Asanoa ferruginea: one gene and its partner. The protein of the gene in region 1 binds, or shares a complex with, the protein of each later gene. Links are inferred from orthologs where the notes say so. Each region holds a gene or a part of one and is shown in the gene's direction. Other genes may lie near its edges. The genes, in order: secA and secY.

Evidence for each region.
Region 2: the proteins of secA (region 1) and secY are in contact, whole or in part, in a crystal structure (PDB 3DIN), measured with the Thermotoga maritima proteins. The link is inferred for Asanoa ferruginea from one-to-one orthologs. Residues at the interface, in WP_004082002.1 of Thermotoga maritima: Glu261, Ala262, Arg263, Lys300, Ala301, Arg302, Thr303, Ile304, Ile305, Leu323, Tyr324, Asp325, Pro326, Val329, Ser330, Tyr333, Ile336, Lys340, Phe345, Val349, Glu363, Phe364, Tyr374, Ser375, Gly376, Gly377, Glu393, Ile395, Thr482, Ser483; in WP_004081795.1 of Thermotoga maritima: Glu108, Gly109, Glu110, Glu111, Ala236, Glu237, Arg238, Arg239, Ile240, Thr241, Ile242, Gln243, Tyr244, Ala245, Arg246, Arg247, Val248, Thr249, Gly250, Arg251, Arg252, Val253, Tyr254, Gly256, Ala257, Ser258, Thr259, Tyr260, Leu261, Pro262.

What each region holds. Positions count from the first base shown.
Region 1 is NZ_QUMQ01000001.1:978,751-993,852, reverse strand. The notes cover bases 7,688-11,128. They hold secA (preprotein translocase subunit SecA), read left to right. Parts: upstream 7,688-8,021; coding sequence 8,022-10,928; downstream 10,929-11,128. Other genes in these bases: DFJ67_RS04875 (GNAT family N-acetyltransferase), read right to left, coding at 7,688-7,859. In the rest of the region: MtrAB system histidine kinase MtrB, read left to right, coding at 1-294; DFJ67_RS04905 (LpqB family beta-propeller domain-containing protein), read left to right, coding at 291-2,084; DFJ67_RS04900 (ComF family protein), read left to right, coding at 2,087-2,791; hpf (ribosome hibernation-promoting factor, HPF/YfiA family), read left to right, coding at 3,045-3,689; DFJ67_RS04890 (glutathionylspermidine synthase family protein), read right to left, coding at 3,678-5,078; DFJ67_RS04885 (hypothetical protein), read right to left, coding at 5,101-5,502; DFJ67_RS04880 (GNAT family N-acetyltransferase), read right to left, coding at 5,572-6,690; more of DFJ67_RS04875, read right to left, coding at 6,687-7,687; DFJ67_RS04865 (Rv3235 family protein), read right to left, coding at 12,515-13,222; DFJ67_RS04860 (helix-turn-helix transcriptional regulator), read right to left, coding at 13,385-13,603; DFJ67_RS04855 (Lrp/AsnC family transcriptional regulator), read right to left, coding at 13,665-14,153; DFJ67_RS04850 (rhodanese-like domain-containing protein), read left to right, coding at 14,248-14,670; DFJ67_RS04845 (DUF6912 family protein), read left to right, coding at 14,723-15,102. UniProt on the Escherichia coli protein: Required for protein export, interacts with the SecYEG preprotein conducting channel.
Region 2 is NZ_QUMQ01000001.1:1,333,406-1,347,947, reverse strand. Bases 9,211-12,091 are described here. They hold secY (preprotein translocase subunit SecY), read left to right. Parts: upstream 9,211-9,925; coding sequence 9,926-11,257; downstream 11,258-12,091. Other genes in these bases: map (type I methionyl aminopeptidase), read left to right, coding at 11,940-12,091; DFJ67_RS06520 (adenylate kinase), read left to right, coding at 11,257-11,910; rplO (50S ribosomal protein L15), read left to right, coding at 9,251-9,694; rpmD (50S ribosomal protein L30), read left to right, coding at 9,211-9,251. Also shown: rpsJ (30S ribosomal protein S10), read left to right, coding at 1-292; rplC (50S ribosomal protein L3), read left to right, coding at 306-965; rplD (50S ribosomal protein L4), read left to right, coding at 965-1,612; rplW (50S ribosomal protein L23), read left to right, coding at 1,612-1,914; rplB (50S ribosomal protein L2), read left to right, coding at 1,930-2,769; rpsS (30S ribosomal protein S19), read left to right, coding at 2,776-3,057; rpsC (30S ribosomal protein S3), read left to right, coding at 3,671-4,555; rplP (50S ribosomal protein L16), read left to right, coding at 4,561-4,986; rpmC (50S ribosomal protein L29), read left to right, coding at 4,986-5,219; rpsQ (30S ribosomal protein S17), read left to right, coding at 5,219-5,497; rplN (50S ribosomal protein L14), read left to right, coding at 5,561-5,929; rplX (50S ribosomal protein L24), read left to right, coding at 5,932-6,246; rplE (50S ribosomal protein L5), read left to right, coding at 6,246-6,809; DFJ67_RS06560 (type Z 30S ribosomal protein S14), read left to right, coding at 6,814-6,999; rpsH (30S ribosomal protein S8), read left to right, coding at 7,073-7,480; rplF (50S ribosomal protein L6), read left to right, coding at 7,498-8,037; and 5 more genes. UniProt on the Escherichia coli protein: The central subunit of the protein translocation channel SecYEG. Consists of two halves formed by TMs 1-5 and 6-10.

The sequences.
Region 1 (15,102 bases):
CTGGTCTTCAACCGGTTCTGGCGGGCCGACCCGTCGCGGGCCCGGCAGACCGGCGGCACCGGGCTCGGTCTGTCGATCAGCCTCGAAGACGCCCGGCTGCACGGCGGCTGGCTGGAAGCGTGGGGCGCGCCCGGTCAGGGCGCCCAGTTCCGGCTGACCCTGCCCGTGCGGGCCGGAGACCGGCTCAGCGGGTCGCCGCTGCGGTTGGTGCCCGAAGACATCGAGTTGGCCGCGGTGACCCCGCCCGTGCAGCCACGCGCGATCACCCAGACGCCGGCGGAGTTGCCGCTATGAGGCGCCGGCTCGCCGCGGCGGCGCTCGCGGTCGGCCTGAGCGCCGGTCTGATGGCCGGTTGCGGCATCCCCGACCACACCGAGGTCGAGGTCGAAGGAGTGGGCCCGCAGTCCGGCTCCGGCCCGCAGCCCAACATCGCGCCGCAGCCCAAGAAGCCAATCGACGCGACCAACACCAAGGAGTTCGTCACCAACTTTCTCGCCGCCGCCGCCGGTGAGTTCGACGTGAAGGAGACCACCGACCGCCTCGAGGCCTACGTGGCCGGCGGCGCGTTGGGCGCCGACCCGCTCAAGGACGGCGTCACGGTGGTGAAGGTGGAAAGCCTCGACACCAAGAACGACCGCGACTTCACGCTCCGCGTCATGAAGCTCGGTGTGCTCAACAACGAAGGCGAGATCCTCACCCTGCCCGAGGGCGCCCCCAAGAGCGCGACTTACCGGCTGACGGTCGTGCCCGACTCGGCCGGCATCGGCTGGCACCTGGCCGAGGTGCCGCCGGGAATGCCGTTGCTCGACGTCGAGGCGTTGAAGACCTACTACCGCGAGCGCCCGGTCTACTTCTGGAACAAGGAGAAGACCGCGATGGTGCCCGACCTGCGTTGGCTGCCGTCCGAGGTGGGCACCTCCCGGGTGCCCACCGAGCTGCTGAAGATGATCGCGGCCGGCCCGTCGGCGATCGCCGACGTGGCAATGGCAGTGCCCGGCAGCAGCAAGTTGTTGGGCAACGCGCTCATCGACGACGAAGTGCTCACCATGAACTGGTCGTCAGACGCCACCAAGGACGACTATCAGGAGCTTTTGGCAAAGCAGGTGGCGTGGACCGTGCGCGGCACCGATCTCACACCGGACAAGCTGATCCTCAAGATCAATGGTCAGATCGTCAGCGAGTACGACGTCGAGAGCGACCTGTTGGAAAAGACGTCCTACCCGATCGGCGCCGAGGTGCACCCCTACGCGATCCTCGACGGCAAGGTGCGGGCGATCGGCAGCCCGGCCGGCACGCCGGGACCCGACCCGTTGACCGGCGCCGCCGACCAGAATCTGCGCTGGGCGGCGTTCGACCGCAGCGGTGATGCCCTCGCCGCGGCGACCGTCGCCAGAGACGACAAGGCGTTGCTGCGGGTGGGCACGACCGCCCCCGGCAGCGCGGTCAGCACGGTGGTCGCGGTGCAAGGAATCCAGCCGACCTCGGCGCCCGTCTGGCTGCCCCGCTCGGGCCTCGGCCTGGCCGTCACTGACAGCGGGCTCTGGCAGTTCGACGCCACCGGCAAGCGCAGAAAAATCGACTCTGGTGAGATCCCGGGCAAGCTCACCGCGGTGGCGACCGCGCCCGACGGCCAGCGGCTCGCCGTCCTCGCCGGCGGGCAGGTCTACTTCGTGCCGGTCTCGGTCGTCAATGGTGTCGTGACCTTGTATGGGTCGCGACCGCTGTTCACGGGCCTGACCAGCTTGACGGCGGTTGCCTGGACCGCCGAGACCCGGCTTTCCGTCGGCGGCACCGATCCCGAGACCGCCAAGCATTCGATCGTCGACGTGACTGTCGACGGCGGCAGCCAGACCCCGCGCATCAACAACGTCGAAGCCGAGATCGCGATGATCGCCGTCTACCCGGAGAACTTCCCGCTCGGTCGCGACAGCGTGGTGCTCTACCAGGCCGACAATCGGTCGTGGATGGCCCGCGGCGGGTTGCCGACCGAACTGGGCCGCTCGTCCCTCCCCGGTGAGCCGACGAACGCGTCGCCGCCGCCCGACGAGCAGAGCCAACCCGTTTCCCCCTTCTTCGTCTACTGACCGTGCTGCTCGCCGCGCTCGCCGACCTGGTGCTGCCGGCCGAGTGCGCCGGCTGCCGCACCCCGCATGTGCCCCTCCGCCATGGCGCCTGCGCCGACTGCGCCGCTGCCCTGACCGCCCTGCGCCCCGCATCGGTCCGTCCGCGGCCCGCACCGCCCGGCCTCCCACCCTGCGTCGCCGTCGGGGAGTACGCCGGCCCACTGCGCGAGTCGCTCCTGGCCTACAAGGAGCGCGGCCGCGTCTCGCTCGCCACCCCGCTCGGCGTGCTGCTCGCCGAAGCGGTGGCCGCTGCCGCCGGCGGCGTACCACGGCCGGTTTTGCTGCTTCCGGTTCCTTCGACCGCCAAAGCGGTGCGCGAACGGCACGGCGACCACGTTCGCCGCCTCGCCGACCGGGCCGCCAAGACGTTGCGGCGCGCGGGTTGGCCGACCGAGGTGGCGCAACCGCTGCGGGCGCTGCCGAAGCCCGACGCGACCCACCTCGACAGTGCGCAACGGGCAATTGCCGCCGCGGCAGCGTTCCGGCCCCGCGCGAAAGCCATGGACCGCGCCCGGCGGGCCGCGAACGGTCGCGCGGTGGTCGTCGTCGACGACATCGTGACGACCGGCGCCACCCTCGCCGCGTTGACCGCGCTGCTGATTCGGGCCGAGGTTCCCGTCGATTCGGCCGCCATACTCGCAGCGACACGCAAACGTCACCCTCAGTAGATCCGTTTTCACCCGATCGCGCCCACTGGGCGAAACTTCTCCGAACCCTCGGGTTGACAGGGGGTGACTGCGGCGCCAACCGGCGTTAGCGTGAAGTTCACCGGGGTAGGACTGTGGTCCAAGCCCCGAGGGGACCCGCATCCGAAAGGAGGCGCACCGTCCGGTCGGTCGACGCCCTGGGTCAGATCATGCGGCGTAGCCGGCCTTCCATCATCACCACCGCATCAGCACAGATCGTTGTGGGAGGTAACGCGTGGACATCGTCGTCAAGGGCCGAAACGTTGAGGTGCCCGAGCATTTCCGGATTCACGTCGCCGACAAACTGGCGAAGGTCGAACGTTACGACCAGAAGTTGATCCGGGTCGACGTCGAGTTATTCCACGAGCGCAACCCGCGCCAGTCCGACCACTGTCAGCGCGTGGAGATCACCTGCGCGTCCCGTGGGCCGGTCGTCCGCGCCGAGGCTTGCGCCTCCGACTTCTATGCCGCCCTGGACGCGGCGATCACCCGGCTCGACAGCAGGCTGCGTCGTGCGGCCGACCGGCGGCGGGTGAGCCGTGGGCGTACCCCCGTTTCGGTGGCCGAGCACACGGCCGGCCTACAGGCGGCGGAGCCGGTGGTTCCGGCGGCGCGGCGGGCCAAGAACACCGCGACCGCGGTGCTCGACGACCCGGCCGACCGTTACGCCGTGGCCGAAGACGAGCAAGACGACCAGCCGTGGCATGTCGCGCGGGTCAAGGAGCACCCGGGCGAGCCGATGACCGTCGACGACGCGCTCTTCCAGATGGAGCTCGTCGGACACGACTTCTATCTGTTCAACGACAAGGAAAGCGGCCAGCCGAGCGTGGTCTACCGCCGCAAGGGATACGACTACGGGATCATCTCGCTACAGGTGTGAGTTGATCGTGTGCGGGACGAAGTGGGCGTCGTTGCGGGTGATCAGCCCGTCGACGCCCACTCCTTCCCGGATGCCCAGACCGGCCGGCTCGCCGTCGATCATCCACACGCCGAGCACCGGGTGGCAGACCCCCTCCAGACCGGTGAACGACGGCAGCTCGCGCAACTCCTGGTAGACGAAGCCCTCGGCGCCATAGTCGCCCTGGCGGTTGGCGACCAACGGCACGTTGTCGCGGACAAGCTCGATGTTGGCACCCTCACGGGACCAGATGGGCTTCTTCGCGTACGACGTCATGGTCGCCGGTCGGTCCGTGGCGAAGTAGGCCGGTAGCAACAGCTCGCCCTCGGGCTTGTCACCGAACAGCTCCCAGAGCACGGGCAGCAGCCCCTTGTTGGACCACAGCGCGGCGGTCCACGGCGGCTCGATCCAGACCGTGCCGCGCTTGGTGGGGTCGGCCATGTTGCGGAAGATCGGCCGGCCGCCCTCCTCGTGCCAGAGCCATTCCCACGGGTAGAGAATGAAGATCACGTCGATCTGCGGGCCGACGTCGAACTGGTTGCGCTGGAACCGGACACTGCCGTCGGCCTCGTCGACACCGATCTGGCTCATCGCGATCAGCTCGGTCGGGAAACCCGCCTGTGTCGCGGTTTCCATCAGGTAGGCCACGTTCATCCGGTCTTCGCCCGAGGTCTCGCTGGTCTCGTAGGCGAAGTAGATCGTCGGCCGCTCGGGCAGCCACGGGCGCGCCGCGCGCAACTCCGCCATGTTGCGCCGCCACGCCTCGACCAGCCGCTCGTGCAACGCGTTCCACTGCCGCTCGGGGTCGTTGGTCTGGCCGGTCTGCTCCAGCCAGGCCCACTGGATCACCGCGCTCTCCAGCAGGGCGGTCGGCGTCTGCGCGTTGAACTCCAGCAGCTTGGGCGTGCTGCCCTTGCCGGCATACCAGAGGTCGAACCGGCCGTAGACGCTCGGCGAGTAGTCGGGGCCCTGCGGCGCGTGCGTGTGCGCGCCGAACAGGTCCTTGTCGGCGTGGGTCCAGGCGTCCTTGTCACCGTCGAACCAGGTGCGGATCACCTGCTCGTGCACGTATTCCGGGATGCCGATCTTCGACATCAGGCACGTGTCGGGCCAGCACTCGGCGGACAGGTAGGCCTCCCGGCGCACCGCGCGGTCGCGCCGCGGGCAACGGGAAACGATATGGTCGCCCGCCTCCACACACATCCGGTGCAGGGTGCTCGCCGCCTGCTCGAGCGCCAGCACCTCGTCGAGGTCGAAGTCGTAGAACGGGCCCTCGCGCCAGTAGGAGACGACCCGCCCGTCGGGCAGCGGAGTGTCGTTGTAGGTCAGCCCGAGGGCGGCGTTGGCCCGCTCCCAAGCCTCTCGTTGCACACCGTGTGCGACCCGACGCACCTCAGCCGCCGGACGACTTGCTGCTGCCGCCTCCGCTGCTGCCGCCCTTGCCGACCACGCTCGACTTGACCGTGCCGTTGCTGACCCGGCCGGTCGCCGGGAGGCCCCAGGCGGTGCGCTGGGCGGCATCGTTGTAGGCGAACTTCGACCCGCCCGAGGGCAGCTTGGCGCCGGCCTTGAGGCCCTTCTTGTAGCGCGGCGAGTGTGCCCAGAAGAAGAAGCCGCCGTGCCCGTTGCCGTCGTCGTCGCAGTCGTCTTCGTTGACGATCGTGTCGTTCTGGTCGACGCAGTAGAAGGTGTGGTCGTCATCGGCCGAGTCGCAGGCCGCCACCCCACCAGCCGCCAGGCCGAGGAACGCGGCGCCCAGAACGACGCGCGCAGTGCTGCGCCGCCGAACAGTCATCTCATCTCCCAGGTCCCGCTGCAAGTGGGCTCACCTTAATCGACGAGCGCAACCACGGGCGATGACCGTTCAGGTCGTCTCGCGGAGATCACCGGGCAGCACGGCCCAGAGGATGTCGTCGATGCGGCCGCCGGCCAGACCGGGCAGCCGGCTGCGCTGGTAGCCCTCGCGGAGGAAGCCGGCCGCCTCGAGCACCTTCTGCGAGCCGGCGTTGCTCGGGTTGGTGCCGGCGATCAGCCGGCCGATGCCGGTGTTGGCGAACACCCACCGGCCCAGCAGCACGCTTGCCCGGGTCGCGAAGCGCCGGCCGCGGAACGCCGGGTGCACGCAGTAGCCGATCATCGCCTGCCCGGTCATCGGCTCCTGGTAGTAGAGGCCGATGTCACCGGCCGGGGCACCCGTCGCGGCGTCGACCATCACGAGGTCGGCGCGCTCACCCAGCAGCCAGCGGGTTTGCGCCCGCTCGCAGCGGAGCTGGATCTCCTCGCGGTCGGGTGCGACCGGCGGCACGTGCGACGCGATGATGTCGGGAGTGCTGAGCAGGTCGAAGTAGAAGTCGGCGTCAGCCGGCGCGACCGGCCGCAGGGTCAGCACGCCGTCGGTGAGCTGGCCGCCGGGCAGGTCGGGCAGCAGCCGTTTGACCGGCTCGCCGGGGTCACCGACCAGCCGGGCGAAGACCGCGACCTCGCGCCGCGTGCCGTCGGCGTTACGCGCCGCGCCGCGGCGGGCGCCCTCGGACTGGAAACCGGCCGCCAGCGCGACCCGGACGCTCTTCGCGTTTTCCCAGGCGGTCAGCAGCTCGAGCCGGTCGAAACCCTCGGCGAACGCGTGCGCGGCGAGGGCCTTGGTCGCCGTCGTCGCGACCCGCTTCCCGCGGGCCCACGGCGCCACCCAGTAGCCGATCTCGCCCTGCGCGCGGTCATTGTCGACGTGGTGCACGCCGATCGTGCCGAGCAACCGGTCGGTGGCCGGGTCGGCGATCGCGTAGATGCCGCCACCGGTCGCCCACGCCTCGGTGGCGCCGTCGCGGACGAACCGCTGCGCGTCGTCGCGGGTATAGGGCTGGGGCAGGCTCGGCAGGAACCGGCGGACGTCGCCGTCGTTGCAAGCGGTCTCGATGTCGGCCGCGTCGTTGTCGCGAACCAGGCGCAGCCGTACACCCGGCGCCTCGATGGTTTCGGGCTTCATGCCTGTGCCCTCCCGTTGAACGGCTCATCGGACGCTAACAGCGCCCCCGCCCACCCGTCGACCCGCTCGCCGCGGTGCTCGAGGTAGCCGCGGTTGGTGCCCTCGAACGTGAAGCCGGCCTTGTCGGCGACCCGCCGCGACGCCTCGTTGCCGGCGTTGGCCCACCAACCGATCCGCTCGACGCCGAGCGCGGTGAAACCCCAGGCGCAGACCGCCGACAGGGCCGCCGGCGCGAAACCGCGACCGCGCGCCTGCGGCGGGACCACGAAACCGACGTCGGCGAGCGCCGGGCGGGTGGGGTGCAGGCGCAGTTCCATGATCCCGGCGTAGGCGTCAGTTTCCGGATCGCTGATGCCGAACACCGCTCCCGTGCCGCGGAGCCAGACCCCGGCGCAGTAGTCGCGGACGAAGAACTCGCCGTGCTCGCGGCGGTAGGGGTGCGGGATCGTGGTCCAGCGAACTGTTTCCGGGTCGTTCGAGCTTTCGGTGATGGCGTCGATGTCGCGCTCCTCCAGCGGGCGCAGCTTGAGCTCCCCGCCGCGGGTTGCCGCGAAGAGGTCGGGCTGCGGCCGGCTGAACGCGACCGCGCGGCGTGCCTCGGGCGAGCCCGGCCCGGCGACGTCGGGGTCGGTCGGGTCGCCGGGCAGCAGGGAGCCGACCCAGGCGTCGCGCCGCTCGCCACTGCGGTCCTCGAGGTCGTGCCGGGCGATGCCCTCCATCGTGAAGCCGGCCCGCAGCGCGACCAGGCGGGACAGGTGGTTGCCGACCTCGGCGCGCCAGACGAGCCGCCGTACCCCAAGATCAATTGCCCACTGCGCAACCGCGCGGGCGGCGGCGGTGGCGGCGCCCCGACCGCGTGCCCACGGCGCGGTCCAGTAACCGATCTCACCAACGGTGCGGTCGGCGCTCAGCGAGATCAGCCCGGAGGAGCCGAGCAACTCGCCGGTGGCCTCGTCGAAGACCCCGAGGGGGGCGCCGGTGCCGGCATGCCAGGCTGTGGGGGAGAGTTGGCCGACGAAATAGTCGGCGTGCTCGCGGCGGTAGGGAACCGGGACGGAGGTCCAGCGCTGAATGTCCGGATCCTGGCAGGCCCGCTCGACCGACGCCGCGTCATCCGCACGCCACGCGCGTATGACCAAACCATCTTTGATGATCTTCGGGGGCTCCACGCGGTCATCCTGCCGGACGGTTCCCCCGGGGCATAACCGGATTTCTCCCGGCGTTAGCTTCATTATGTCCGTTATAACCTGCTCGTCGGGAACCGCCCCTGACAGTCACCCCGTAGGAGCGCCTACCATAGTTCGGCAGACCGTCTAGGGGAGCGTTGATCCGTGTCGATTCTGGAAAAGTTCCTTCGTGCGGGCGAAGGACGCATGTTGCGCCGGCTCAAGGCCATCGCAGCTGCGATCAACTCGATCGAGGACGACTACGTCAACCTCACCGACGAAGAACTCCGTGATTTAACTTTCCAATACCGGGAGCGGCTGGCCGAGGGTGAGACCCTCGACGACCTGCTGCCGGAAGCGTTCGCGACCGCCCGCGAGGCGGCCGCCCGGGTGCTTGGCCAGCGGGCCTACGACGTGCAGCTCATGGGCGGCGCGGCGTTGCACTTCGGCAACATCTCGGAGATGAAGACCGGTGAGGGCAAGACCCTGACCGGTGTCTTCCCCGCCTATCTCAACGGCCTCTCGGGCAAGGGCGTGCACGTCATCACCGTCAACGACTACCTGGCGCAACGTGACGCCGAGTGGGTCGGGCGGGTGCACCAGTTCCTCGGGCTCACCGTCGGTGTCGTGCTGCCCAACCGGCCGGCGGTCGAGCACCGCGCCGCCTACGAGTGCGACATCACCTACGGCACCAACAACGAGTTCGGCTTCGACTACCTGCGCGACAACATGGCGTGGTCGAAGGACGAGTTGGTGCAGCGCGGTCACAACTTCGCGATCGTCGACGAGGTCGACTCGATCCTCATCGACGAGGCGCGCACCCCGCTGATCATCTCCGGCCCGGCCGAGCACTCAGCCCGGTGGTATACGGAGTTCTCCGGCGTCGTCGCCCGGCTCCAGGTCGGCAAGGACGGCGAGGGCGACTACGAGGTCGACTACGCCAAGCGCACGATCGCGATCACCGAGCGCGGTGTCGCCAAGGTCGAAGACCGGCTCGGCATCGACAACCTCTACGAGTCGGTCAACACGCCGCTCGTCGGCTACCTCAACAACGCGATCAAGGCCAAAGAGCTCTACAAGCGCGACAAGGACTACATCGTCAACGACGGTGAGGTGCTGATCGTCGACGAGTTCACCGGCCGCATCCTGCACGGCCGCCGCTACAACGAGGGCATGCACCAGGCGATCGAGGCCAAGGAAGGCGTCGAGATCAAGCAGGAGAACCAGACTCTTGCGACGATCACACTGCAGAACTACTTCCGCTTGTACGAGAAGCTGGCCGGCATGACCGGCACGGCGCAGACCGAGGCCGGCGAGTTCAACAAGGTCTACAACGTCGGCGTGGTCTCGATCCCGACCCACCGCCCGATGGTCCGCATCGACCGCCCCGACGTCATCTACAAGACCGAGAAGGCCAAGTTCAACGCGGTCATCGAAGACATCGCCGAGCGGCACGCCCTGGGCCAGCCGATCCTGGTCGGCACGGTCTCGGTGCAAAACTCCGAGATCCTCTCCCAGTTGCTGCGCCGCCGCGGCATCACGCACTCGGTCCTCAACGCGAAATACCACGCCCAGGAGGCGGAGATCATCGCGCAGGCCGGCCGGCGTGGCGCGGTGACCGTCGCGACCAACATGGCCGGTCGAGGCACCGACATCCTGCTCGGCGGCAGCGCCGACAACCTGGCGGCGGCCGAGCTGCACCAGCGCGGTCTCGACCCGGTCGAGCACGAAGACGACTACGCCAAGGCGTTCGAGGAGATCCTGCCCCGCTGGAAGCAGCACTGCGAGGCCGAGGCCGACGAGGTCATCGAGGCCGGCGGTCTCTACGTGCTGGGCACCGAGCGACACGAGTCCCGCCGGATCGACAACCAGCTCCGCGGCCGTTCCGGCCGGCAGGGCGACCCGGGCGAGTCCCGGTTCTACCTGTCGCTCCAGGACGAGCTGATGCGCCGCTTCCGCGCGGGTGCGGTCGAGGCCGTCATGGAGCGGTTCAACATCCCCGAGGATGTGCCGATCGAGTCCAAGATGGTGACCCGGCAGATCCGCAGCGCCCAGGCCCAGATCGAGGGCCAAAACGCCGAGATCCGCAAGAACGTTCTGAAATACGACGAGGTGCTCAACCGCCAGCGCCAGGTCATCTACGCCGAGCGCAAGCGCGTGCTCGACGGCGAAGACCTGCACGACCAGGTGCGCCACATGATCGACGACACGGTCGAGGCCTACGTGCAGGGCGCCACCGCCGACGGCTACGCCGAAGACTGGGATCTCGACCAGCTCTGGTCGAGCCTGAAGCAGCTCTACCCGGTCGGCGTGACCGTCGAAGACGTTGAAGACGAAGCAGGTGGCGAGCGCAACAGCATCGACGCCGACTTCCTGCTCGCCCGGATGAAGGACGACGCCCACAACGCCTACGACACCCGCGAGGAAGAACTCGGCGTCGAGGCGACCCGCCAACTCGAGCGCATGGTGCTGCTCCAGGTCATCGACCGCAAGTGGCGCGAGCACCTCTACGAGATGGACTACCTGCAGGAAGGCATCAGCCTGCGGGCCTACGCCCAGCGCGACCCGGTGGTCGAATACCAGCGCGAGGGCTTCGAGATGTTCGCCACGATGATGGACGGCATCAAGGAGGAGACGGTCGGCTTCCTCTACAACCTGGAAGTCCAGGTCGAGGAAACCCCAACCCCCGAGGCGGCGGCCGAACCGGCAGCCCGCGGCGGCCTCCCAATGCCCGACGACGCGACCATCGAGATCAAGGCCAAGGGCCTGGGCCGCTCCTCGCGCCCCCAGGGCCTGCAATACTCAGCGCCCACCATCGACGGCGCCGCCGGCGGCGGCGGGGTCGCAGTGCAGCAGGTCCAGCCCCAGCCGCCGATGCAGCACGCACCGGCCCTGGGCGTGGGTGGCCCGGCCCCTGCCGGCGACGGCGATCGCCCGCGCCCGACGCCGGGCCGCCGCCCGTCGCCCGGCAAGGCCGCCGCGCCGAGCAACGGCCCGTCCCGCAACGCGCCCTGCCCGTGCGGTTCAGGCAAGAAATACAAGCGCTGCCACGGATCCCCGACGGGGAACTGACACGCCTTAGGAAAAGCCCGCCTCCGCGCTGGAGGCGGGCTTTTCCGTTTCCCGGGGCGGGCCGCCGGCTCTCCTTTCAGGCTGGCATTCCCCATCGCTGCCCGCCCCGTCCGCACCCACCCACCGCGGTCCCTGCGGCGCTTGCGGTGGCTGCGGCGTCATTGATCGGCTTGGTCGTCGCGGTCGCGGCGGCGCCCGCGGTGGCCTGGGCCGGACGCGCCCGCGGTCGCGGTGGTCTGGGCCGGTGGCGCCCGCGGTGGCTTGGGCTGACGGCGTGGCCCGAGGCGACGCTGACAGCCGCGGCCTGGCTCGGCGGCGGTCGCGGTGGCCGGTCCCAGCGACGGCCGCCGCGGCCCCGGCCGCCGCGTCAGCCGGCTTTGCTCTGCACCCTTGTGGGAAGCGCAGGCCCTCGTGGGTGCTGCCTACAGGGGTGCAGAGCAAAGGGGTCAGGAGACTTTGCTCTGCTGCCAGATACGCCCCGGCACCCTGAGCGGTGGGGCCTAGATGGCAGCAGAGCAAAGCGTCGGTGGGATCGCCGGGCTCCGGCGTCGGTCTTCGATCTGATCTGGGGTGGCTGGCGAGCGGGAAACGCCGAGCCAACCCCATATCAAACGCCCCAGATCAGGTCGCGCCGGCGCCGATCCGCCCCCCGGGCGGCTGGCCGCCGTCGCCCGCTGCGTCCGTTGGCCGGGCTGAGCCCGCTGTGGCCGCGGTGGGGGGTGCCCGCGGCCACAGCGGTGTCTGCACCTGCCGGTATCGGTCCCGGCGGTGCCTGCTGCGACCGGACCGGCAGGGCTACGACACGGCGGCCTTAGCCCGCCGGTGCCGAGGTCCCGGCCGTGCCCGCTGGGCGGCAGCGGGCTGAGCCCGCGGTGGCCGCGGTGGGGGGTGCCCGCGGCCACCGCGGTGTCTTGCGCCTGCCGGTACCGGTCCGGCAGTGCCCGTTGCGGCTGCGGTGCTTTGAGACCGCGGCGGTCGCGGTTCCAGCGGTGACCGCAGGCGCCGCTGTGCGTTGAGCCCGCGGCGGTCGCGGTTCCAGCGGTGACCGCAGGCGCCGCTGTGCGTTGAGCCCGCGGCGGTCGCGGTTCCAGCGGTGACTGCAAGCGCCGCTGTGCGTTGAGCCCGCGGCGGTCGCGGTTCCAGCGGTGACCGCAAGCGCCGCTGTGCGTTGAGCCCGCGGCGGTCGCGGTCCCAGCGCTGCTGGCGCCCACTGCGGTGCGTTGAGGCCGCGGCGGTCGCGGTTCCAGCGGTGACCGCGGCCGCCGTAGGGCCTTGAGCCTGCGGCGGTCGCGGCCCCAGCACTGCTGGCGCCCACTGCGGTGCGTTGAGGCCGCGGCGATCGCGGTTCCAGCGGTGACTGCAGCCGCCGTAGGGCCTTGAGCCTGTGGTGGTGCTGTCCCAGCGGTGACCGCGGCCGCCGCGGTGTCTTGACCCCGCGGTGGTCGCGGTCCCTGCGGCACCTGCGGCCACTGCGGCGTCCAGAGGACTCGGCCTACTTCGGGCGAAGCTGTGGGCTGCAGGGGGCTATGGACGGATGGAGCCCAGAGCGCCCACCGGCGTGCCCGGGCCAGTGGGCGCTCCGGGGGTCAGATGACCTGGAGGACGGTGCCTAGCCAGGCGGTGCTCTTGTGTTCCAGACGGAAGGCCATTGCCCAGGTGCGGCTGTCGGTGCCTAACGCCGCAGCCGCCTCCACCACGCCTGGCATCGGCTCGCTGACTCGCAGGCGGCGGAGCTTCACCAACTCCGGCTGGGCGGCGCGGCGGGACGCGGCTGGCGGGCCCGGCATTCGGCGTAGGGCGTCGACCAGTTGGTCGATCAGGGTGTGTGCGGTGCTCGGTTGGGCTAGTGAGCGGACGTGCGCCGCCGGCCGGTAGCCGTTGAGGATCTCCAGGCACGCCCGGGTGAAGCGGCGCGCCGCCGATTGGGCCTCGAGGGAAGCCGAGACGATCGGCGGCGGTGCGGTTGGCGCAGGAACGACGGGTAGAGCTGGCTCGCGTTGGCGGAACAACGACGCGAAGTCGAAGGCCAGCTGGCCGGCGGCCTCGCGGTACCAGTCGTTGGCGCCGGGCTCGTCGACATAGGGCGGCTCGAACGTGGGTGCGGGACGGACCGGGATCGGTGGCCAGTAGCCGCGGGTCACCGTGCGCTTCTGATGTGGTGATCGGCGGATCAGCGACGCGCCGCCGTCGTGGGCGACCCGGTAGGGCGCCGGTGTGGGGCGCCGGCTGATCGAGCCGCGCGGGGCCGGGTGGGGTTCCGGTCGCACGGGTGTGGCTTGGGTGGCGATGGACATCGGGCAGCCTCCCCGGGTGGCTGGTCGAAACAAAGAATCTTGCGTTTGCCTTCGTTTGCCTCCGACTGCCTCATTCTGGCCGCAGACCTTGGCCACCGTCAATGTCGTGCCACGAAAACGGGGTGTCCGCCTCAGCGGACACCCCGATAACCAGGAAACGGGCTACTTGTCGACCAGCGGGTTGCCCTGCACCCACTCCGCGGTCTCGGTGTATTTACGGGCTATGTATTCCTCGAGCTTGACCCGCTCGACCCGCCACTGGCCGCGGCCGCCGATTTTGATTGCGGGGAGTTCGCCGCTGCGGACCATGTGGTAGACCTGCGAGTCCGAGACGGCCAGTTCCTCGGCCACCTCGGACAGTTGCAGGAACCTCGACTCCACCGTGTCACCCCAATGTTTGCTCGGTTGGCTCAGTTTGCCACCGACTGCCTCGCGGCAGCACCTATGCCTCGGCCCCGGGGCCAGCCGGCAGCGCGGCACCCGCGGACACCTCCCGGCCGGGTAGCGGGCTGGAGTAGACCACGCTCGTCGTGACCGAGCCCAGGCCCGCGATCCGGCCGGCCACCGTCTCCAGGTGGCGCATCGAGCGGGCCATCACCTTGAGCACGAAGCAGTCTTCGCCAGTGACGTGGTGTGCCTCGATGATCTCGGGCGTGGTGTCGAGCAGCGCGTAGAACGGCTTGTAGTTGCCGGTCGGATAGCGCAACCGGACGAACGCCATGATGCCCAGGCCGACGGCAGACGGCGCCACGACCGCGCGGTAGCCGGCCAGCACCCCGGCCTCCTCCAGCCGGCGCACCCGCTCGGTCACCGCGCTCGGCGACATCGCCACCGACCGGGCCAACTCGGCGAACGACGCCCGCCCGTCCTGCTGGAGCGCCGACAACAGCTTCCAGTCCGTCGCATCGAGAAGAGGGGAATCAGCGGCCACGAGAGCAAACTACCGGCGAATCACCGGCAGAACCAGCCAAGCACCGGGAATCGCCACTTCAGCCACGAACGAAACGCCAATAGCGTCAACAACCATGAACGCCGAGGAGTTCTTCGCCGCCAAGCTGGCCTTTCAGACCGACGTCTCAGATGTACGCGCCGCGGGCGACGACCCGCCCTTCACCCTCGTCGACACCCGTGACCTGGCCTCCTGGCGCCAGGGGCACATCCCGTACGCCATCCATCTGCCCCGAAAGACGATCCCCCTGCACGCCAGCAGGAAGCTGCCGGACAAGACGAAGCCCGTCGTCGTCTACTGCTGGGGCCCGGGGTGCGACGGCGCCACCAAGGCCGCCCACGAGCTGGCGCGCCGCGGTTATCAGGTGCGGGAGATGATCGGCGGCATCGAATACTGGATCCGCGAGGGTTTCCCGGTCAGCACCGCCGACGGGCTGGTCACCCGACCGGCAGACCCGTTGACCGCGCCGCTGGCGGCCACACCCGCGGGCAGTGTATGAACGTGCGGTGCCAGACGCTCTGATCCGGGTCTACCTGCCGGCGACGCTGCCCATGCTCGCCGCCCTCCGCAACGAGGGCCTGACCGCCGCCGCCGCGCACGCGGTGACCGCCGACCTACGCGAGTGGTACGCGGAAGGCGACGAGGAAGAGCTCGAATACGTCGCCTTCACCCGCGCCGCACAGAGCGCCCTGCGCCTGCTCCGCCGCGATCCCGACGCACCGCGCCGGCGGGTCGTGGTCTCCGCCGACCTGGCCCGCACGGCCGTCCAGCGGGTCGACGCCGAGCTCGGGTCGAGCATGGTCAAGCTGACCGGGCCGGTGCCGGTGCAGTCGGTCGCCGCCATCCACGTGGACAGCGCTGATGCGGCGCAAGACGTCGCCGCGGCCGCCGATCAGGTCGAAGAGGCCCTGGCCGGCGACCCCGACGCGCA
Region 2 (14,542 bases), 350 kb from region 1 along the record:
CCGCATCCGGCTCAAGGCCTACGACCACGAGGTCGTCGACTCGTCGGCGCGCAAGATCGTCGAGACGGTGACCCGCACCGGGGCGCAGGTCGCGGGCCCGGTGCCGCTGCCCACGGAGATCAACCGTTTCTGCGTCATCCGCTCGCCGCACAAATACAAGGACTCGCGCGAGCACTTCGAGATGCGCACGCACAAGCGGCTGATCGACATCATCGACCCGACGCCGAAGACGGTCGACTCGCTGATGCGCCTCGACCTGCCGGCCGGTGTCGACATCGAGATCAAGCTGTAGGGACTGCGAACTCATGGACAGGCAAGTGAAGGGCATCCTGGGCGCCAAGCTCGGCATGACCCAGGTCTGGGACAACAACCGTGTTGTTCCGGTCACCGTGGTCCAGGCCGGCCCCTGCGTCGTGACCCAGGTCCGCACCGGTGACAACGACGGCTACGCGGCCGTCCAGCTGGCCTACGGCGCGATCGACCCGCGCAAGGTCAACAAGCCGAAGTCCGGCCACTACGCGAAGGCGGGCGTCGCACCTCGGCGCCACATCGTCGAGCTGCGTACCAACGACGCCGGCGACTACGAGCTCGGCCAGGAGGTCACCGTCGAGGCGTTCGCGCCCGGCGCGTCGATCGACGTGACCGGCCGCACCAAGGGCAAGGGCTTCGCCGGCGTCATGAAGCGGCACGGCTTCCACGGCCTCAAGGCCAGCCACGGCGTCGAGCGCAAGCACCGCTCGCCCGGCTCCATCGGCGCCTGCGCGACCCCGGGTCGCGTGTTCAAGGGTGTCCGGATGGCCGGTCGCATGGGCGGTCGCCGCTACACGGTGCAGAACCTGACGATCCAGGCGGTCGACACCGAGAACAACCTGCTGCTCGTCAAGGGCGCCATTCCCGGCCCCAAGGGCGCGCTGATCCTGGTCCGCTCGGCGGCGAAGGTGCTGGCCACGAAGGGTGGTGCGTGATGACTGCGGTCGACGTGATCACCGTCGACGGTGGCAAGAGCGGCTCTGTGGAGCTGCCCGCTGACATCTTCGACGCGCAGGCCAACATTCCGCTGATGCACCAGGTCGTGGTGGCCCAGCTGGCCGCCGCGCGCCAGGGCACGCACAAGGCCAAGTCCCGCGGCGAGGTCCGGGGCGGCGGCAAGAAGCCCTACAAGCAGAAGGGCACCGGCCGCGCCCGGCAGGGCTCACTGCGGGCGCCGCAGTTCACCGGCGGTGGCGTTGTCCACGGTCCGGTTCCGCGTGACTACAGCCAGCGGACGCCCAAGAAGATGAAGGCCGCCGCGCTCCGCGGTGCCCTCTCCGACCGGGCCCGCAGCGGTCACGTCCACGTGGTCGAGGCGTTCGTCTCCGGCGAGGCGCCCTCCACGAAGGCAGCGCTCGGCACGCTCACCAAGGTGACGCAGGCCAAGCGGGTGCTCGTGGTGCTGACCGCGACCGACGAGATCAACTGGCTCTCGCTGCGCAACGAGCCGCGGGTGCACCTGATCGAGGCCGGCCAGCTCAACACGTACGACGTGCTGGTCGCCGACGACGTGGTCTTCACCAAGGACGCCCTGGACGAGTTCCTCGGTGTGCCGGCCGAAGCCGCGCAAGAGGAGAACTGATGCCGACCATCGCGGATCCGCGCGACATCATCGTCGCGCCGATCGTCTCGGAGAAGAGCTACAGCGAGCTGAACCGCAACTGGTACACGTTCCTCGTGGCCCCGGATGCGAACAAGACGCAGATCAAGATCGCGATTCAGCAGATCTTCAACGTCCGCGTCCTGACCGTCAACACGCTCAACCGTGAGGGCAAGCGCAAGCGCACCCGCACCGGCTGGGGCAAGCGCAAGGACACCAAGCGCGCGATGGTGAAGCTGGCTGAGGGCGACCGCATCGAGGCCTTCGGCGGCCCGGTCAGCTGAGGGGTGTAGACAACAATGGCTATCCGTAAGTACAAGCCGACGACGCCGGGCCGGCGTGGTTCCAGCGTTGCTGACTTCGCTGAGATCACCCGGTCGACGCCGGAGAAGTCGCTGCTGGCTCCGCTGCCGAAGAAGGGTGGGCGCAACGCCCACGGCCGGATCACCACCCGGCACCAGGGCGGCGGCCACAAGCGGCAATACCGCATCATCGACTTCAAGCGGGTCGACAAGGACGGCGTGCCGGCCAAGGTCGCGCACATCGAATACGACCCGAACCGCACCGCGCGCATCGCGCTGCTGCACTACGCCGACGGCGAGAAGCGATACATCATCGCGCCGAAGGACCTGAAGCAGGGCGACGCCGTCGAGTCCGGTCCGGGCGCCGACATCAAGCCCGGCAACAACCTGCCGCTGCGCAACATCCCCGTCGGCACCCAGGTGCACGGCGTGGAACTGCGCCCGGGCGGCGGTGCCAAGCTGGCCCGCTCGGCCGGTGTCGGCATCCAGTTGCTCGGCCGCGAAGGCCAGTACGCGACGCTCCGGATGCCCTCGGGCGAGATCCGGCGGGTCGACGTGCGGTGCCGCGCGACCGTGGGCGAGATCGGCAACGCCGACCAGTCGAACATCAACTGGGGCAAGGCCGGCCGGATGCGCTGGAAGGGCAAGCGCCCCTCCGTCCGTGGTGTCGCCATGAACCCGATCGACCACCCGCACGGTGGTGGTGAGGGCAAGACGTCCGGCGGTCGCCACCCGGTCAACCCGCAGGGTAAGCCTGAGGGCCGAACCCGCCGCAAGGGCCAGCCGAGCGACCGGCTGATCGTCCGCCGTCGTTACGCCAACCGGAAGCGGGGATAACCCGAGATGCCACGCAGCCTGAAGAAGGGCCCGTTCGTCGACGACCACCTGATCAAGAAGGTGGAGACGCAGAACGACAAGGGCTCGAAGAACGTCATCAAGACGTGGTCGCGCCGTTCGACGATCATCCCCGAGATGCTCGGGCACACGATCGCCGTGCACGACGGTCGCAAGCACGTCCCGGTGTTCGTCACCGAGGCCATGGTCGGGCACAAGCTCGGCGAGTTCGCGTTGACCCGCACGTTCAAGGGTCACGAGAAGGACGACCGGAAGAGCCGCCGCCGCTGACGCGGTGCAGATAGAGGATCAGAGGGGTTACAGCGATGCCAGTCAAGGGCGACGCTCCGGCGCTTCCGGGCGCACGGGCGGTTGCGCGCCACGTGCGCATCTCGCCGAACAAGGCGCGCCGGGTGGTCAACCTCGTCCGCGGTCTGCCCGCGAAGGAGGCGCTCACGGTGCTCCAGTTCGCGCCGCAGTCGGCGAGCGAGCAGGTCTACAAGGTGCTCGCCAGCGCGATCGCCAACGCGGAGAACAACGAGCGGCTGGACCCCGACGCGTTGCTCGTCAGCGAGGCGTTCGTCGACGAGGGTCCGACCATGAAGCGGTTCCGGCCGCGCGCACAGGGTCGGGCCTACCGGATCCGCAAGCGGACGTGCCACATCACAGTGGCCGTCGAGGCAGTGGCTCCGGCTCAGCGTTCGACGCGTAAGGCCGCGCCGGCGAAGGCCGCCAAGGCCGCACCCGCGACCGCGGTGCAGGAGACGGAAACGCCGACCGAGGCGACCGCCGCCGAGCCGACGCCAGCCAAGAAGGCGCCGGCGAAGAAGGCCGCCAAGAAGGCGACCGAAAGCAAGGCGACGGAGACCAAGGCGGACGAGACCGCCGAGGAGGGGACCGAGTAATGGGTCAGAAGGTTCACCCGCACGGGTTCCGGCTCGGCATCTCGACCGATTGGAAGTCGCGCTGGTTCGCGGACAAGCTCTACAAGGACTACATCGGCGAAGACGTCAAGATCCGCCGGATGATGTCCAAGGGTCTTGAGCGCGCCGGCATTTCCAAGGTCGACATCGAGCGCACCCGCGACCGGGTCCGGGTCGACATCCACACCGCCCGGCCGGGCATCGTCATCGGCCGTAAGGGTGCGGAGGCTGACCGGATCCGCGGCGAGCTCGAGAAGCTCACCGGCAAGCAGGTGCAGCTCAACATCCTCGAGGTGAAGAACCCCGAGTCCGACGCTCAGCTCGTCGCGCAGGGCGTGGCCGAGCAGCTGTCGAGCCGGGTCAGCTTCCGCCGGGCGATGCGCAAGGCCATGCAGTCGGCGATGAAGAACCCGATCGTCAAGGGCATCCGGGTGCAGGTCTCCGGCCGCCTCGGCGGCGCCGAGATGAGCCGCACCGAGTTCTACCGCGAGGGTCGCGTTCCGCTGCACACGCTGCGGGCCAACATCGAATACGGCTTCTTCGAGGCCCGCACGACGTTCGGCCGCATCGGCGTGAAGGTCTGGATCTACAAGGGCGACGCCGTTCCGGGTCGCGAGGCTCCGGCCGACGCCGGCGCGCCGCGTCCCCGTCGCGAGCGGGGCGACCGTCCCGAGCGTCCGCGTCGTGGCCGTTCCGGTTCGTCCGGCACGACCGCGGGCGGCACCGAGGCGGGCCGCGCGGCCCAGGCCGAGCTCGCCGGTGGTCCGCCGGCCGCGCCCGCCGCGGCGGCCCCGACCGAGAGTGCTGCTCCGGCAGCAACGCCGGCGCCGGACGCCGGCCAAGACAGCTCAGCGCAGGAGGGCTGATCCCGATGCTCATGCCACGTAAGCCCCCGAAGGGCTTCCGCAAGCCGCACCACCCGGACCGTCATGGTTCGTCCAAGGGCGGCAACCGGGTGGTCTTCGGCGAGTTCGGTATCCAGGCGATCGAGTCGGCCTACCTGACCAACCGGCAGATCGAGGCCGCCCGTATCGCGATGACCCGCCACATCAAGCGTGGTGGCAAGGTCTGGATCACGGTCTTCCCGGACCAGGCCCTGACCAAGAAGCCGGCCGAAACCCGCATGGGTTCCGGCAAGGGTTCGCCCGAGTGGTGGGTGGCCAACATCAAGCCGGGTCGCGTCCTGTTCGAGATGTCGTTCCCCAACGAGCAGATTGCGCGAGAGGCGATGCGTCGCGCGATCCACAAGCTTCCGATGAAGTGCCGCATCGTGACACGCGAAGTGGGTGAATCCTGATGGCAGCGGGCACCAAGGCCTCCGAGCTGCGAGAGCTCCCCGAAGAGGAGCTGATCTCGCTGCTGCGCGAGGCCAAGGCGGAGCTGTTCAACCTCCGCGTGCAGTCCGCGACGGGCCAGCTCGACAACAACCGTCGGCTGCAGGTCATCCGCAAGGAGATCGCCCGGATCTACACGATCATGCGTGAGCGTGAGCTGGGGCTCTCGGCCGCGCCAACTGAGGTGACTGCGTGATGACTGAGAACACCACCGCCGCTCCCGAGCGGGCCACCCGCAAGACCCGTGAGGGTCTCGTGGTGAGCGACAAGATGGACAAGACCGTCGTGGTCGAGGTCGAGGACCGGGTCAAGCACCCGCTCTACGGCAAGGTTCTGCGGCGTACGAGGAAGCTCAAGGTCCACGACGAGCAGAACGCCTGTGGCACCGGCGACCGGGTCCTGATCATGGAGACCCGTCCGCTGTCCGCCACCAAGCGCTGGCGCGTCGTGGAGATCCTCGAGCGCGCGAAGTAATAAGCCGACCGGTTCTTCCAAGCTCCGGCAGCGCCGGAGGACTGGCAGACAGAGGAGATAGACGTGATTCAGCAAGAGTCGCGACTGCGTGTCGCCGACAACACGGGTGCGCGGGAGATCCTGTGCATCCGGGTCCTCGGCGGCTCGGGTCGGCGCTACGCGGGCATTGGCGACGTGATCGTCGCCACCGTCAAGGACGCCATCCCCGGCGCCGGTGTGAAGAAGGGTGACGTCGTCAAGGCGGTCATCGTTCGCACCGCGAAGGAGAAGCGGCGTCCGGACGGTTCCTACATCCGCTTCGACGAGAACGCGGCCGTGATCATCAAAGATGGCGGTGACCCGCGTGGCACCCGTATCTTCGGTCCGGTTGGCCGGGAGCTCCGGGACAAGCGTTTCATGAAGATCATTTCGTTGGCACCGGAGGTGCTCTAGCCATGAAGGTGAAGAAGGGCGACACGGTCGTCGTCATCGCCGGCAAGGACAAGGGCGCCAAGGGCAAGGTCATCTCGGCCCTGCCGCGCCAGGACAAGGTCATTGTCGAGGGCGTCAACCGGGTCAAGAAGCACGAACGCATTCGCACGACCCAGCGCGGCGCCAAGACCGGCGGCATCGTCACGCAGGAGGCACCCATTCACGTCTCGAACGTGATGGTCGTGGACTCCGACGGCAAGCCGACCCGCGTCGGCTACCGCGTCGGCGACGACGGCATCAAGGTGCGCATCGCACGCAGCACCGGTAAGGAACTCTGATGACCACGACAGCCCCCACGCTGCCGCGCCTGAAGCAGCGCTACCGCGAAGAGGTTGTTGGGCAGCTGCGCGAGCAGTTCACCTACAGCAACCCGATGCAGACGCCGGGCCTCGTCAAGATCGTCGTCAACATGGGCGTCGGCGAGGCGGCCCGCGACGCGAAGCTGATCGACGGCGCGGTCCGCGACCTGGCCACGATCACCGGCCAGAAGCCGTTGGTCCGCCGGGCGACCAAGTCCATCGCGCAGTTCAAGCTGCGCGAGGGCATGCCGATCGGCGCCAAGGTGACGCTGCGCGGCGACCGGATGTGGGAGTTCCTCGACCGGCTGCTGTCGATCGCCCTCCCGCGTATCCGTGACTTCCGCGGCCTCGATGCCCGCAAGCTCGACGGCAACGGCAACTACACGTTCGGGCTGACCGAGCAGTCGGTGTTCCACGAGATCGACCAGGACCGGATCGACCGCGTACGGGGCATGGACATCACGGTGGTCACGACCGCGACGACTGACGCCGAGGGCCGGGCGCTGCTCAAGCTCCTGGGCTTCCCGTTCAAGGAGAACTGAGCACATGGCTAAGAAGGCGCTGATCATCAAGGCTGCCGCGAAGCCGAAGTTCGCGGTTCGTGCCTACACCCGTTGCCAGCGTTGCGGGCGTCCCAAGGCGGTCTACCGCAAGTTCGGTCTCTGCCGGGTCTGCATCCGGGAGATGGCTCACCGTGGTGAGCTCCCCGGTGTGTCGAAGGCCTCGTGGTAAGCCACCACCCGAAATACCGCTTCGCCGTAGGCCCCGCGCGGGGAACCACGGCGAGAAAGGTTGACGAGAACTCATGACGATGACCGACCCGATCGCAGACATGCTCACCCGTCTGCGCAACGCCAACCAGGCCTACCACGACCGGGTGACGATGCCCTACTCGAAGATCAAGGCGAACATCGCCGAGGTCCTCAAGAGCGAGGGCTACATCGCCACCTGGGCGGTCGAGGAGCCCGCCGAGGGCGTCGTCGGCAAGCGACTGGTGGTCGAGCTCAAATACGGCCAGAACCGCGAGCGGAGCCTGGCTGGGATCAAGCGCGTGTCCAAGCCCGGTCTGCGGGTTTACGCCAAGTCGGATGGGCTCCCGCGGGTGCTCGGCGGTTTGGGCGTGGCGATCATTTCGACGTCCCAGGGACTGCTGACCGACCGGCAGGCCCGCAAGCGGAGCGTGGGCGGGGAAGTCCTCGCCTTCGTCTGGTAACCGGGGAGTTTAAAGAAATGTCGCGAATTGGACGTAAGACGATCCCGGTCCCGACGGGCGTCGATATCACGATCAACGGCCAGACCGTTCAGGTGAAGGGCCCGAAGGGTCAGCTGAGCCACGTGCTGGCCGAGCCGATCACGATCGAGCGCGAAGAGAACGAGCTCGTGGTCAAGCGCCCCAACGACGAGCGCAAGGCCAAGGAGCTGCACGGCCTCTCGCGTACGCTGGTGGCGAACATGGTCGTCGGGGTGACCGACGGTTACCGCAAGACGCTCGAGATCGCCGGCACCGGCTACCGGGTGACCGCGAAGGGCAAGGATCTCGAGTTCGCGCTCGGCTTCTCGCACCCGGTCGTGGTTCCGGCGCCGGACGGCATCACCTTCACGGTTGAGCGCCCGACGCTGTTCCACATCGCCGGCATCGACAAGCAGCAGGTCGGTGAGGTGGCCGCCAACATCCGGAAGATCCGTCCGCCGGAGCCCTACAAGGGCAAGGGCGTCCGCTACCAGGGTGAGGTCGTCCGCCGCAAGGCTGGAAAGGCAGGTAAGAAGTGACCGCCACGCTACTCAAGCGCCGTCGCGGCGTTGCCGCGAAGCGGGCCATCGGCCGGGCGCGTCGGCACTTCCGGGTCCGCAAGAACCTGGTGGGTTCGGCCGAGCGTCCGCGCCTGGTCGTCACCCGGTCGCTGCGGCACATCAACGCCCAGATCGTCGACGACGCCAAGGGTCACACCCTGGCATCGGCGTCGACCATGGACGCCTCGATCCGAGGCACCGACGGCGACAAGAGCGCGATGGCCGGCAAGGTCGGCGCGCTCCTCGCCGAGCGGGCCAAGGCCGCCGGCGTGTCGAAGGTCGTCTTCGACCGCGGTGGCAGCAAATATGCGGGTCGCATCGCCGCGTTGGCCAAGGCCGCGCGCGAAGCCGGGCTCGAGTTCTGACCCCGTCACATCTGAGAAAGGAAGGCTGCTGATGCCAGGTCAACAGCGCCGTGGCGGCGGGTCCGGTGGCAACGAAGGTGGTCGCCGCGATAACCGCCGCGAGGGCGGCCGCGGAAACGCGCCCGTCGAGAAGACCCCGCACCTCGAGCGGGTCGTCGCGATCAACCGGGTTGCCAAGGTCGTCAAGGGCGGTCGGCGGTTCAGCTTCACCGCTCTGGTGATCGTCGGCGACGGCGACGGCACGGTCGGAGTCGGGTACGGCAAGGCCAAGGAGGTGCCCGCGGCGATCGCCAAGGGTGTCGAAGAGGCCAAGAAGCACTTCTTCAAGGTGCCCCGGATCGCACAGTCGATCCCGCACCCGGTGCAGGGCGAAGACGCCGCTGGTGTGGTGCTGCTCAAGCCGGCCTCGGCCGGTACGGGCGTCATCGCCGGCGGGCCGGTCCGCGCCGTGCTCGAGTGCGCGGGCATCCACGACGTGCTCTCGAAGAGCCTCGGCTCGTCGAACCCGATCAACATCGTCCACGCGACCGTGGCGGCCCTCAAGGCGCTCGAGTCGCCGGAGGCTGTTGCCGCCCGTCGTGGCCTGCCCGTCGAAGACGTGGCGCCGGCCGCGATGCTGGCGAGCCGGGCTGGGGTGAGTGTCTGATGGCACGGCTCAAGGTCACTCAGGTCCGGTCCCACATCGGGTCGAAGCACAACCAGCGGGAGTCCCTGCGGTCGCTCGGCCTGAAGCGGATCAACGACGTGGTGGTCAAGGAGGACCGCCCCGAGATTCGGGGCATGATCTTCACCGTCAACCACCTCGTGAAGGTCGAGGAGGTCGAATAATGACGATCAAGGTTCACCACCTGCGTCCCGCCCCGGGTGCCAAGACCGACAAGACCCGTGTGGGTCGCGGTGAAGGCTCCAAGGGCAAGACCGCCGGTCGCGGCACGAAGGGCTCCAAGGCCCGCAAGAACGTCCCGGCGTCGTTCGAGGGCGGGCAGATGCCCATCCACATGCGGCTGCCGAAGATGAAGGGCTTCCGCAACCAGAACAAGGTCGTCTTCCAGGTCGTCAACCTGGACAAGCTGGCCGAGCTGTTCCCGAACGGCGGCGAGATCGGCCCGGTCGAGCTCGTCGAGTCGGGCGCGGTTCGCAAGAACCAGCCGGTCAAGGTGCTCGGCACGGGCGATCTCGGTGGCGTATCTCTCCGCATCTCGGCGCACGCGTTCAGCGCGTCCGCCAAGGAGAAGATCGCAGCCGCTGGTGGCGCCACCACAGAGCTGTAACGTTGGCGAGGGCGCGGCTCCAACGGTCAGGCGACCGTCAGGAGCCGCGCCCTTCCAGCGTTGATCTGGAGCGATGCGCACGGATATCGTTCCGGATGGATGGGTCCGGCGTGCCGGTTCTCTTCCGAGCCAGATAAGTTAGAGTCCGTTCCCGACAGGGTGTCGAGTCACTACCGACAGCCACCTCGAACCGCCACGACCCCGGCGGTCCGCCCGCGCAGGAGGAAGACGTTGCTCTCCGCATTTATCAGTGCGTTCCGCACGCCTGACCTGCGCAAGAAACTGTTGTTCACGGTCGCGATCATCGCGGTCTACCGGTTGGGTGCCACTTTGCCCAGTCCGGGCGTTTCCTACGGAAACGTGCAGAAGTGCATGGACCTGATGCAGACGAACAACGCAGGCGGCGTGTTCAACCTGCTCAACCTGTTCTCCGGTGGCGCGTTGCTGTCGCTGTCGGTCTTCGCGCTGGGCATCATGCCCTACATCACAGCGTCGATCATCCTGCAGCTGCTGACCGTCGTGATCCCGCGACTGGAGCAGCTACGCAAGGAGGGTCAGGCCGGTCAGGCGAAGATCACGCAATACACGCGCTACCTGACCCTGGGTCTCGGCATCCTCCAGGCCTCGGCGTTCGTCGCGCTGGCCCGCTCCGGGCAGCTGTTCAACAACATGTGCGACCAGTTCCCGATCGTGCCGGACGGCACCGGGCTGCCGAGCTGGATCACCCTGGTGTCGCTCGTCATCACGATGACCGCCGGCACCGGCGTGGTCATGTGGCTGGGCGAGCTGATCACCGACCGCGGCGTCGGCAACGGCATGTCGGTCCTGATCTTCACCTCGATCATGGCCCGCCTCCCCAGCGAGGGCTGGCAGATCAAGATCGCGCAGGGCTGGTGGAAGTTCTTCCTGGTCATCGCCTTGGTGCTGCTCATCATCTTCTTCGTGGTCTTCATCGAACAGGCCCAGCGCCGAATTCCGGTGCAATATGCGAAGCGGATGATCGGGCGCCGGATGTACGGCGGCACGTCCACCTACATACCGCTCAAGGTCAACCAGGCCGGCGTCATCCCCGTGATCTTCGCGTCGTCCCTGCTCTACCTGCCTGCCCTGCTGTTGCAGTTCTACGACCGCAACAACCTCAACAACTGGCAGGCCTGGATCCAGAACAACCTGGTCACGCCGACCAGCTGGGTCTACATCACCCTTTACTTCTTGCTGATCATCTTCTTCACCTACTTCTACGTGTCGATCACGTTCAACCCGACCGAGGTTGCCGACAACATGAAGAAGTACGGTGGCTTCGTGCCCGGCATCCGGCCGGGCAAGCCGACCGCCGAATACCTCGACTTCATCCTGAGCCGGATCACCCTTCCCGGCGCTCTCTACCTTGGCATCATCTCGATCCTGCCGAGCTTCTTCTTCATCTGGCTCGACCGTCAGCAATACATGAACTTCCCGTTCGGCGGCACGGCGGTGCTGATCATGGTCGGCGTCGGGCTGGAGACGGTTAAGCAGATCGAGAGCCAGCTCATGCAGCGGAACTACGAAGGGTTCCTCCGCTAGTGCGAATTGTTCTCGTGGGTCCTCCGGGCGCGGGAAAGGGGACGCAGGCCGAGTTCATCGCCGCGCACCTGGCCGTGCCCAAGATCTCGACCGGGGACATCTTCCGCGCCAACGTTTCCCAGGGCACCCCGTTGGGCGTCGAGGCCCGGCGTTACATGGACGCCGGCAAGCTCGTGCCCGACGAGGTGACCATCAACATGGTGCGTGAGCGGCTCGCCGAGCCCGACGCCGGCGAGGGCTTCCTGCTCGACGGCTTCCCGCGCACCACGCCCCAGGCGGCCGCGCTCGACAAGTTGCTGGCCGACCTGGGCACCGCGCTCGACCTCGTGATGGAACTCGTGGTCGACGACGACGAGGTGATCCGGCGGCTGTCCGGCCGCCGGACCTGCCGCGGCTGCGGCAAGATCTGGCATGTCGAGTTCGACGCGACGTCCCGTGAGGGCATCTGCGACCGCTGCGGTTCGGAGCTGTTCCAGCGCGACGACGACAAGGCCGAGACGATCGCCAAGCGGCTGGTCGAATACTCCGAGAAGACCGCGCCGCTGGTCGACTACTACGGCGCGCAGGGCAAGCTGGTCGGCATCGACGCGACCGGGCCGGTGGAAGACGTCACGGTCCGGGCGATCGACGCACTCCGTTCCTACGGCGGCTGACGCCCGAGGGCGTTAGGTAGTCTCGATTGATGCGCCGACACCAGCTGAACGTTCAGCTGAAGACACCTGAGCAGATCGACCTGATGCGCCGGGCCGGCCTCGTCGTGGCCAACGCCCTGGCCGCGATGCGCGCCGCCGTTGCGCCGGGCGTCACCACCGCCGATCTTGACGCGATCGCCGAGGGCATCATCCGCGACGCCGGCGGCGTCCCGTCGTTCAAGGGCTACCACGGCTACCCGGGATCGATCTGCTCCTCGGTCAACGAGCAGATCGTGCACGCCATCCCCTCGCCTAAGCAGGTCCTCAAGGCCGGCGACCTCATCTCCATCGACTGCGGTGCCGTTCTCGACGGCTGGCACGGCGACGCGGCCATCACCGTCCCGGTCGGCGACGTCGACCCGAAGCTGGTGCGGATGGCCGAGGTGGCCGAAGACGCCATGTGGGCCGGCATCGCCACCGCCGCCCGGGGCACCATCTCCGGCCGCGGCCGGCTGACCGACATCGGCCACGCGGTCGAGACCGCGGTCCGCGCCGGCGGCCGCTACGGCGTCGTCGACGGCTACGGCGGCCACGGCATCGGCACCGAGATGCACCAGGACCCGCACGTGCTCAACCACGGCCGACCGGGCCGCGGCATCAAGCTCGTGCCCGGCCTCTGCCTGGCCATCGAGCCGATGATCACGATGGGCTCGCCGCGCACGGTCGAGCTCGACGACGGCTGGACCGTGATCACCCGCGACAACTCGGTCGCCGCACACGTCGAGCACTCGATCGCCCTGCTCGCCGACGGCGCCTGGGTGCTCACCGCCGCCGACGGCGGCCGGGCCCGGCTCGGCGACCTGCTCACCGCGCGCGCCACGGCGTCGACCTCGGCACCGTCCTGACCACGCCGGCGTCGGGCTTCCCGGTTGCCCGGGCCCGCAGCCGCGGCTTCACCCTCGGCGCACCGGCGCGCTTCCAGGTCCGCGGCGACGGGCAGCAGGTGCTGTTCACCCGCAGCGACTCCGGCGTCGACCCGATCTCCTGCCTCTGGGCCTACGACGTCGCCGGCGACGCCGAGCGGTTGCTGCTCGACCCGCGCGACCTCGGGCTCGACGAGAGCACGCTGCCGGAAGCCGAGATCCGGCGGCGCGAGCGGGCCCGCGAGGCCGGCGGCGGCGTCGCCGGGTATGCCTGCGACGGCGCCCAGTCCGTCGCGGCGCTGGCGCTCGGCGGCGAACTCGTGGTGGTCGAGCCCGCTTCCGGTGCGGTCCGGACGCTGCCGACCGGCGGCGGCGTGGTCGACCCGCGACCGGACCCGACCGGCGCGTTGGTCGGCTATGTCAGCGCCGGTGCCCTGCACGTCGTCGGCGCCGACGGCACGGGCCGGCGGACGCTCGCGGCACCCGAGGCGCCGGAGGTCCGCTACGGGCTGGCCGAGCATGTGGCCGGCGAGTCGATGCACCGCCTGCGCGGCTATTGGTGGGCGCCCGACGGCCAGCGGCTGGTGGCCGCCCGGGTCGACGAGAGCCGGGTGAAGGTGTGGTGGATCGCTGACCTGTCCGATCCGGCTGCGCCGCCGACCGCGCTGCGCTACCCGGAGGCGGGCACGACCAACGCCGATGTCGGGCTGGTCATCCTCGGTCTCGCCGGCAGCCGGGTCACGGTGGACTGGGACCGGACCGGCTTCGAATACCTCACCGGCGTGACCTGGGACCACCGCGGCCTGACCATCGCGGTGCAGAACCGGGCGCAGACCTGCGTACGCGTGCTCCGGGTCGACCCCGACAGCGGCGCCAGTGAGGTCGAACACGAGCAGCGGGACGCGGCCTGGGTGTCCCTGGTGCCGGGCACCCCGACCCGGACGGCCGGCGGCGCGCTGGTGTGGACCTCCGACGTCGACGAGACCCGGCACCTGCTGATCGGCGGCGAGCCGGTCACGCCGGCCGGGCTCCAGGTGCGCGAGGTGCTCGGCGTCGACGAAGACACGGTGCTGTTCAGCGCGTCGGCCGAGCCGACCGAGCAGCACGTATGGACCTGGTCCGCGCCGGCCGGGCTGGCCCGGTTGACCGGTGCGGGCGTCCACGATGGACAGCGCTCGGGTGGCACCACCGTTCTGGTCAGCCGCGGGCTCGACGACCCAGCGACGCGCATCGCGATCCACCGGGGCGACGCACCGGCGGCCACGATCCGCAGCCACGCCGAGCGCCCACCACTGACACCACGAGTCGACCTGTTCCAGGCCGGCGGGCTGTGGACCGCCGTGTTGCTGCCGACCGGCCACCGCCCCGGCGACGGCCCGCTGCCGGTGCTCCTCGACCCCTACGGCGGCCCGGCGGCCCAGCGCGTGCTCGCCGCGCAGTCGGCCTTCTTCACCTCGCAGTGGTTCGCCGACCAGGGTTTCGCGGTGGTGGTCATCGACGGCCGGGGCACGCCGGGCCGCGGGCCGCGCTGGGAACGCACCGTGCACCTCGACTTCGGTGCGGCGGCGCTGGAAGACCAGATCAGCGGGTTGGCGGCGGCAGCGCGGCGGCACCCGGACCTCGACCTGACCCGGGTGGCCATGCGGGGCTGGTCCTATGGCGGCTATCTCGCGGCGCGGGCGGTGCTGCAACGCCCCGACGTCTTCCACGCGGCGGTCGCCGGTGCGCCC